2 regions of the Ruegeria sp. BHSC029 genome follow, and region 2 is predicted to be linked to the other one. Evidence: riboswitches for the same ligand, from Rfam matches in the RefSeq annotation. Region 2 holds a riboswitch; the other holds the start of a gene.
The links. Region 2 has a riboswitch for cobalamin ahead of AC2FML_RS12810 (hypothetical protein). Riboswitches for the same ligand answer to the same signal wherever they lie in the genome.
Positions count from the first base shown of each region.

Region 1: another riboswitch for cobalamin. It lies ahead of AC2FML_RS05620 (DUF1636 family protein); the one in region 2 lies ahead of AC2FML_RS12810 (hypothetical protein).

Region 1 is NZ_JBXWRU010000002.1:386,119-390,140, forward strand. Features, by position in the region: gene AC2FML_RS05610 (NAD(P)-dependent oxidoreductase) at 1-895, opposite strand, end outside; gene AC2FML_RS05615 (LysR family transcriptional regulator) at 1,004-1,879, shown strand; cobalamin riboswitch at 1,952-2,156, shown strand; gene AC2FML_RS05620 (DUF1636 family protein) at 2,239-2,622, shown strand; gene cobW (cobalamin biosynthesis protein CobW) at 2,625-3,680, shown strand; gene cobN (cobaltochelatase subunit CobN) at 3,687-4,022, shown strand, end outside.
Region 2 is NZ_JBXWRU010000004.1:552,062-556,083, forward strand. Features, by position in the region: gene AC2FML_RS12800 (DNA polymerase III subunit gamma/tau) at 1-634, opposite strand, end outside; gene AC2FML_RS12805 (protein-tyrosine phosphatase family protein) at 790-1,293, shown strand; gene AC2FML_RS12810 (hypothetical protein) at 1,297-1,704, opposite strand; cobalamin riboswitch at 1,791-2,008, opposite strand; gene AC2FML_RS12815 (TetR/AcrR family transcriptional regulator) at 2,037-2,570, opposite strand; gene AC2FML_RS12820 (alpha/beta hydrolase family protein) at 2,694-3,551, shown strand; RNA gene ffs (signal recognition particle sRNA small type) at 3,633-3,731, opposite strand; gene AC2FML_RS12830 (5'-nucleotidase C-terminal domain-containing protein) at 3,771-4,022, opposite strand, start outside.

The DNA.
Region 1 (4,022 bases), on a different contig from region 2:
GCATCTCGGCCGGAAAACCGGGCGCGGTAATGCTCAGCCCGGTTGCATCCTCGAGCCGTCGAATGACGTTGGGCGACAGCTCGCGCGCGCCATAGCGGGCGATGGCGTCGTCGAAGATCTTAATCATCAACGGGTTCATCTCCAACGGCACGCCGGCGCGGTCGGCGACCTCCTGGAACAGGCCGATATCCTTTTTCACCAGGTCCATGGTGAAGGAAATATCGCGCGAGCCGTTCAGGATCACCTGGCTTTCGGTCTCATGCACGAAGGACGTGCCGGACGAAATCTTGATCGCCTCGTAGGTGGTGTTCAGGTCCATCCCGGCGGCCTTGGCGGTCACCAGCGCCTCGGCGCAGGTGATCAGGTTGGCAGTGGCCAGATAGTTGGTCAGCACCTTCAGAACCGAGGCCGTGCCCAGATCGCCGGTATGCAGAATGCGCCGGCCCATGGTCGTAAGGAACGGCAGGATACGCTCGAACGTGGCCCGGTCGCAGCCCGCGAAGATCGAGATATTGCCCGTGGCCGCCCGGTGGCACCCGCCCGAAACCGGGCAGTCCACCGCCGCCCCGCCGCGTTCGATCACCATGGCCCCCAGGCGTTTGACCTCGGCCTCGTCGGTGGTGGACATCTCCATCCAGATCTTGCCGCGGGTGACCTCGGGCAGCATCTGCTGCATCACCGCGTCCGAGGCAGCCGGCGACGGCAGGCAGGTGATGACCGCATCGCAATCGCGCATCATCTGGGCCGGGCTTTCACCGGCTTTTGCTCCCTTGGCGGCGAACTCCGCCACAAGATCGGGGTTCAGGTCGTGTACCGTCAGGTCGATACCGTTGCGCAGCAGCGACCCCGACAGCTTGCCCCCCACATTGCCCAAACCGATGAAACCGACCTTCATGTTCTGCCCTCCCGCAGGCGCAATTTCGTTGACACGAGTATTTCCGTTGCCCATCGACAAAAGAAACGAATAATAAGTCAATCTAAATGCAAAATATTTTGGTGCTGAATGGACCGCCTGCCCAATCCGGCCTGGCTGCGCAGCTTCGAAGCCGCCGCCCGCCATCTGAATTTCACCACCGCCGCGCAGGAACTGGGCCTGACCCAGACGGCAGTGTCGCTGCATATCCGCTCGCTCGAGGCGGACCTCGGGCAGCCGCTTTTTGCCCGCAACGCCCGACACCTGTCGCTGACCGAGCTGGGCCAGTCCTATGCGCTGACCGTGCGCCGGGCGCTGTCGGATATTGCGCTGTCCACCAACAGCTTGTTCGGCCCCGCCTCGCGGCAGGCGCTGACCATCCGGGCGGCGATATCGACGATGACCTACTGGATCGCGGCCGAGCTGCCCGCGTTCAGCGCCCAGCACCCCGAGATCCCGGTGCGGCTGGTGTCACATATCTGGAACGACTCGGCCGCGCCTGCGGATGTGGACGTGGAAATCCGGCTGGGCTATGGCGACTGGCCCGGAGTTGCGGCCGAACAGCTGTGCTCGGAACGGCTGGTGCCCGTCTGCCGGGCGCAGGACCCGGCGCCAGACCTGCAAAACGGCCCGTTGATTCACATTCTGGGGTATGAGGACAACTGGGCGCGGTACTTCGAGGCCACGGGCACCGACCTGCCCGACCGCCCCGCGCGTAATTCGGCGGATACGACCGTCACGGCGCTGCAACTGGTGATGGCCGGCGCTGGCTATGCCACCGTTCTGGAGCGGTTCGCGCGCAACGCCATCGCCCAGGGCGCGCCGATCCGGGTTGCGGGGCCGGCGATTCCCTTTGCCCAGTCGCATTATCTGATCCGCAGCGTCAGCGCGGCGCCTCCGTCCATCCCTGCCCAGTTGTTCCTGGCCTGGCTGCGCGACCGGCTGGCCGGAGATGCCGCGGATTGATCCCGGCAAGTCGCTTTTTCGATCCGACGCGAGGCACTTGGCCCCGCGCGCTTGACAACCCCCCTGCCCGTGCCGCATGTCGCTTGCGTTGGTGTCTGTGCAAGCAGATGAAAAGGGAATGCGTCAGCGGTTTTCCGTCAAACGCAGCCGCCCCCGCGACCGTGACCGGAGAGGGTGCCCAAATGCCACTGGCCGCAGGCCGGGAAGGCGGGACATCCGACAGAGCGCCGCTCTGACATCCGCAAGCCGGGAGACCTGCCAACGCCCGAAGACAAACCGGACGGGGTGTTCCGGTGTCGGGCCCATGTCCGCAACGTGGCCCGCGCATACCCCGTCCCCCGACAACCGAGTGAGGGGGGATGAGAGACGTGACCGAGACCACACCAGTTGAACTGCTGGTCTGCACCACCTGCCGACGCGGGTTGCCCATCGAGGATGACGCCCAGCGCCCCGGCACGCTGCTGCACAAGGCGCTGGCCGCCGCCGACCTACCCGAGGGCATCACCCTGAAGCCGGTCGAATGCCTGTCGAACTGCGATCAGGGCTGCTCGATCGTTCTGCGCGGCGGGCCGTCGCGCTGGACCTTCGTCTATGAGAACCTGAACGAATCCGACCATGTCGAGATCATCGTCGAAGGCGCCACCAAATATCTGGCCGCCGATGATGGCCTTGTGAAATGGCGCGACCGCCCTGAACATTTCCGCAAGAACTGCGCCGCCCGCATTCCCCCGATTGGAGCCTGAGCATGAGCACCCTCGAAAAACTTCCCGTCACCGTCATCACCGGCTTTCTCGGCTCGGGCAAGACCACGCTGATCCGCCATCTGATGCAAAACCCGCAGGGCAAGCGGCTGGCCGTGGTGGTCAACGAATTCGGCGACGTGGGCGTCGATGGCGAAATCCTGAAAAGCTGCGCGATCCCCGACTGCCCGGCGGAAAACATCATGGAACTGGCCAATGGCTGCATCTGCTGCACCGTGGCCGATGACTTCATCCCCACGATCGAGGCGCTGATGGCGCTCGACCCGCGCCCCGATCACATCCTGATCGAAACCAGCGGTCTGGCCCTGCCGAAACCGCTGCTCAAGGCGTTCGACTGGCCCGACATCCGTTCCAAGATCACCGTGGACGGCGTGATCGCTCTGGCCGATGCCGAGGCCGTGGCCGCAGGCCGCTTCGCCCCGAATGTCGCGGCGGTGGATGCCCAGCGCATGGCCGATGACTCGATCGACCACGAAACGCCCCTGTCCGAGGTGTTCGAGGATCAGATCTCGTGCGCCGACATCATCCTGCTGACCAAGCCTGACCTGGCCGGCCCCGAAGGCGTGGCCAAGGCGCGCGAGATCATCGCCGCCGAGGCGCCCCGCCCCCTGCCCGTGGTCGAAGTGGCCGAGGGTGCGGTGGACGTGCGCGTGGTGCTGGGGCTGGAGGCCGCAGCCGAAGACGACATGGACGCCCGCCCCTCGCATCACGATGGCCATGACGACCACGAACATGACGATTTCGAAAGCATTGTGGTCGAGCTGCCAGAACAGACCGACCCGGCGCAGCTGGTCGCCAATATCGAGCGTCTGGCGAACGAGCTGAACATCCTGCGGGTCAAGGGCTATGCCGCCGTTCAGGGCAAGCCGATGCGCCTGCTGGTCCAGGCGGTCGGCGCGCGGGTGCGGCACCAGTATGACCGCCCGTGGAAACCCGAGGAAGAGCGCCGCTCGCGCCTTGTGGTCATCGCCGAGCATGACGACATCGACGAGGCCGCGATCCGCGGCATCCTGACGGGCGTCACCGAGGCCGCCGAGTAAGCACCGATGCACGTCGTCTTCCGCGAAAGCCACGGGCTCGAAGAAACCGAGACCCCGACCGATCTGGGCCAGAGCCCGGCGGATCTGGTGGTGCTGTCCTTTTCGGACAGCGACCTGGGTGCTTTCGCGGCCGGCTGGCATCGCGGCGGCGGGCCCGAGGGGCGGATGCCCTCGTTGCGGCTGGCCAACCTGACGGCGCTGAAGCACCCATTGTCGGTCGATACCTATGTCGAGCAGACGCTGGAGGGTGCCAAGGGCATCCTGATCCGGCTGATCGGCGGAATGCCCTATTGGTCCTACGGGTTGCAGCAGGTGCTGGCGCTGGCGCAGGCCAAGGGCATC
Region 2 (4,022 bases):
CATCCGAGATTTCCGCGCCCTCGGCGGTGGCGATCTTGCGCAGCAGGCCGATCATCACTTCGGGCTCGATCCGGCGCAGGTCGAACCGTTGGCAGCGCGACAGCACGGTGACCGGAACCTTGCGGATCTCGGTCGTGGCGAAGATGAATTTCACATGCTCGGGCGGTTCCTCCAGCGTTTTCAACAGCGCGTTGAAGGCGCTGGTCGACAGCATGTGGACTTCGTCGATGATGTAGATCTTGTACCGCGCGCTGGCGGCGCGATAGCGCACGCTGTCGATGATCTCTCGGATGTCGTTCACGCCGGTGCGGCTGGCGGCGTCCATTTCCAGCACGTCCACATGGCGACCTTCCATGATGGCCACGCAATGCTCGCACTGGCCGCAGGGTTCGGTCGTTGGGCCGCCATTGCCGTCGGGTCCGATGCAGTTCATGCCCTTGGCGATGATCCGGGCCGTGGTCGTCTTGCCGGTGCCGCGGATGCCGGTCATGATGAAGGCCTGCGCGATCCGGTCCGCCTCGAACGCGTTTTTCAGCGTGCGCACCATGGCATCCTGACCGACCAGGTCGGCAAAGGTTTCCGGGCGGTATTTTCGGGCGAGAACCTGATAGGCGGGGCTGGACTGTGTGGTCATGTCTGCTCTGACGGATTCGTACTGACGATGCAGGGTAGAGTTCCAGGTGCCCCGCGTCCACAGCACCGGTGCAGGTTTTTCGCTTTGGCGAGCGCGCGGTGTGAGGCATACTGCGCGGATCAATTTCAATCAGCCAGTTTCGGGGGGAACGTCTGATGACAAATCTTGTGGTTCATGCATTGCAGGTGGGCGGCGGTACGCTGGCCCTTACCTCGGTTCCCGGCGGTGGCGGCGACTATGAGGGAGATCTGGACCTGATTTCAGCCTGGGCGCCGGGGCTGGTGATTTCGATGACAACCCTTGCCGAACTGGTTTCTGTGGGTGCGGGCGAATTGGGCTGTGACATTCATCGGCGCGCCTGTCGGTGGGCGCATCTTCCGGTCGCCGACTTCTCGGCGCCGTCGACCGAGATATCCGGCCGATGGCCCGAAGTCAGCGCCGCCGCCCGCCATGCGCTGTCGGGCGGCGGGCGGGTACTGGTCCACTGCCGGGGCGGTTGTGGGCGGTCTGGCATGGTTGTTCTGCGCTTGATGATCGAGAGCGGCGAGCAGCCGGAACAGGCCCTGAAACGCCTGCGGGCCGTACGCCCCTGCGCGGTTGAGACTGATGCTCAGATGGACTGGGCCGTCGCCCCAGCGCGCGAGGCACTGGCGACCTGACATTCAGGCGGTTGCGCGGAACTCGCGCTCGGCCCTGACCACGGGCATGATCGCCGTGGCCTGCAGCATCGCACAGGGTCGATCACTGATGACCTGCGCAGGCAGGGCGTCGCTCTGGTCGTCAAACAGCATGTCGGCGTAGGTATCAAGGCAGTCGGACGGGGTGTCGGCGGCCGCTCCGCAATACACGCGGATCCGTTCGGGACGTGCATCGAACCGCGCCGTGCAGCCATGTTCGCAATGGGCCAGTTCGCTACTGCCTTCCACTTGGAAGTCGGGGGATGTAGCCGCCTGCGCCGTCGCCATTGCCTGCGCGATGGCCCGTGCCATGCGCGCCAATGCCGGGCAGGTCTTTCCGGTGCGCTGGCAGATGGTTGCCGCGAATTCATGGGTATCGGTCTTCCAAATCATGTTGCGCCCTCCGCGCGCTGGGCGAGGTGGATTTGGACAGACGCCGGTTTCAAGGCCAGACCCTGCCCGGACACCCCGTCCGAGTTTCGGTTTCACGTTTGATGGCAGGTCTCCTGACTTGCGGGTCTTTGCTTTGCCGACCTTCCCAACCTTGCGGTCAGTGGTATTTAGGCATCGCTCTCCGCCTACAGTTGCGGGGGCAGTCGCGGCCTTGGTCCGCTCCGGAGTTCCGGGTTGGACCGCACCGTGTTCCCTTTTCATCCCGGACCGAAACGGCACGGGAACCATCCCCTCATCGCTAGCGGTGTATCCGGGATCGAGTCAAGACGGTTTCAGCCCGGTTGCCGGAGTGAGTCCCAAGGGAGCAGATCAGGCAGTCTGCGCAGCACATTCGAATCCCTGCGGGCACGGGCCAATTGCCAGCCGCCTTGCATCACGATGAACAGGGTGTCCGCAGCATTTTCAGGGTCGGAAACTCCGAACCGCGCGGCGTGGTTTCGAACTTCGATGATCCAGCTTTCATACAGACGGTCTGCATGTTCCCGAAACGCGCGGTTGTCGGGGCTTTCGAACAGGGTGGCGGCGATCGGGCAGGTCTCCCATTGGGCCGAGGTGTCGAACAGCTTCGCGATCTTGTGGCACAGGGTGGTGACCCCGTCGCGAAAATCCGCGGCGTCGTCGAATGCCGCAGCGATCATGCTCAACATCCCGTCCGAGGCCCAACTGGCCGCCGCCAGGGCCAGATCCGGCTTGCCCTTTGGAAAATGGTGATAAAGCGAACCCTTGGGGGCTTGCGCTTCGGCCAGCAATTCCGCCAGACCGACACCGTTATAGCCCGAGCGCTGGAACAGTCGGGCGGCAGTCACGATCAGGCGATCTTTGGTGTTTGGTGGACGTTGGGTCATGCAGGCCAAATATTGACAGGCCTAGACCAATTGGTCCAGACACAAAGTATTAGACCGATCGGTCCAGAGTGTTTGGAGGCAAAGATGTTGGATTCGCAGCACGCGGTTGACGTGGAAGACTTTAAGTTTCCGTCGGGCCAGACCCAGCTGGCGGCGCGGCTTTACACTCCGGCGGTCGAGCCGCAAACCGTTGTTGTGCTGAACGGCGCAACAGGAGTGCCACGTGACTACTATCAGCACTTTGCTCGCTGGCTGGCCGCCGAGCGCGGTATGGCTTGCCTGACATATGATTACCGGGATTTCGAGCATTCGCTGACCGGGCGGCTGAAAGACTCGAAGGCCACGATGGCGGACTGGGCGCTGATCGACATGCCCGCAGCGCGTGCCGAGATGCGCCGTCGATACCCGCAGGCAAAACTGTGGGTGATCGGGCATTCGGTCGGTGGAATGCTGGGTCCGCTGCAACCGGAAATCGAACAGATCGACCGGATGATCTGTGTGTGCGCAGGTTTGGTGACGGTGGCCGATCACCCGTGGCCCTACAAGGGCTTGGCGACTCTGTTCTGGTATGGCCACGTGCCACCTCTGGTGCGTCTTCTGGGGTACCTGCCGGGGAAACTTCTGGGATTCGGAGCCGATTTGCCGGCGGGCGTCTATTGGCAATGGCGCAAGTGGTGTACATCGCCCACCAGCTATCTGCCCGAATTGGGAGACACGCTTCCCCAAGCGGATTGGAGTCGGGCGAACGCCACGGCGGATATCATTGCGTTCGAGGATGACCAGACTGTGCCACCGCCCGCCGTCTGGCGGCTGGCTGAACTCTATGGTCCGACCGCCCGTCGGCATTTGTTGGAGCCGAGGGATTTCGGACTGTCCGAAATCGGTCATATCGGCGCCTTCGCCCGGCGCAGCAGTGCCGTTTGGCCGCGATTGATCGCCTGACCCGCCCGCAAGCGCGGTTTTCAGGAACAACGACGAAATACAGAGGTTGGATTGACCGGGCCGAATACGTGGCGCGGCGTCAAGTGAGAGGTTGGACATCGACCCAAGCGGGGCTCGTTGTGGCTGCTTCCTTCCGGACCTGACCAGGTTGGCGAGGCGCTTGCCCGCGCCAACCTCTCGACCGACGATATAGGCATCACGCACCCGCTTGGCAACCCGTCACAAAGACAGGCGTACACTAAGAAACCCGCGCGCGTCTTGCCCGTCGGTGGTGGCTGCAAAGTGGTCGAGCTCGTGCAGGTAGTTTGCAGCGCGTGGCCCGGTCTTCAGAATCACGGACCGGCCCGCCTGCGGAACAAAGGAAAAGCTTTGGGCGGTGTTTTCCACCGGATCCGGACCCAATCGTCCCGCCAGGTAGTCGCGCAAGATTCCCTGGAGGCTCAGCGGCGGCACCGGGATCAGCCGGGCCGG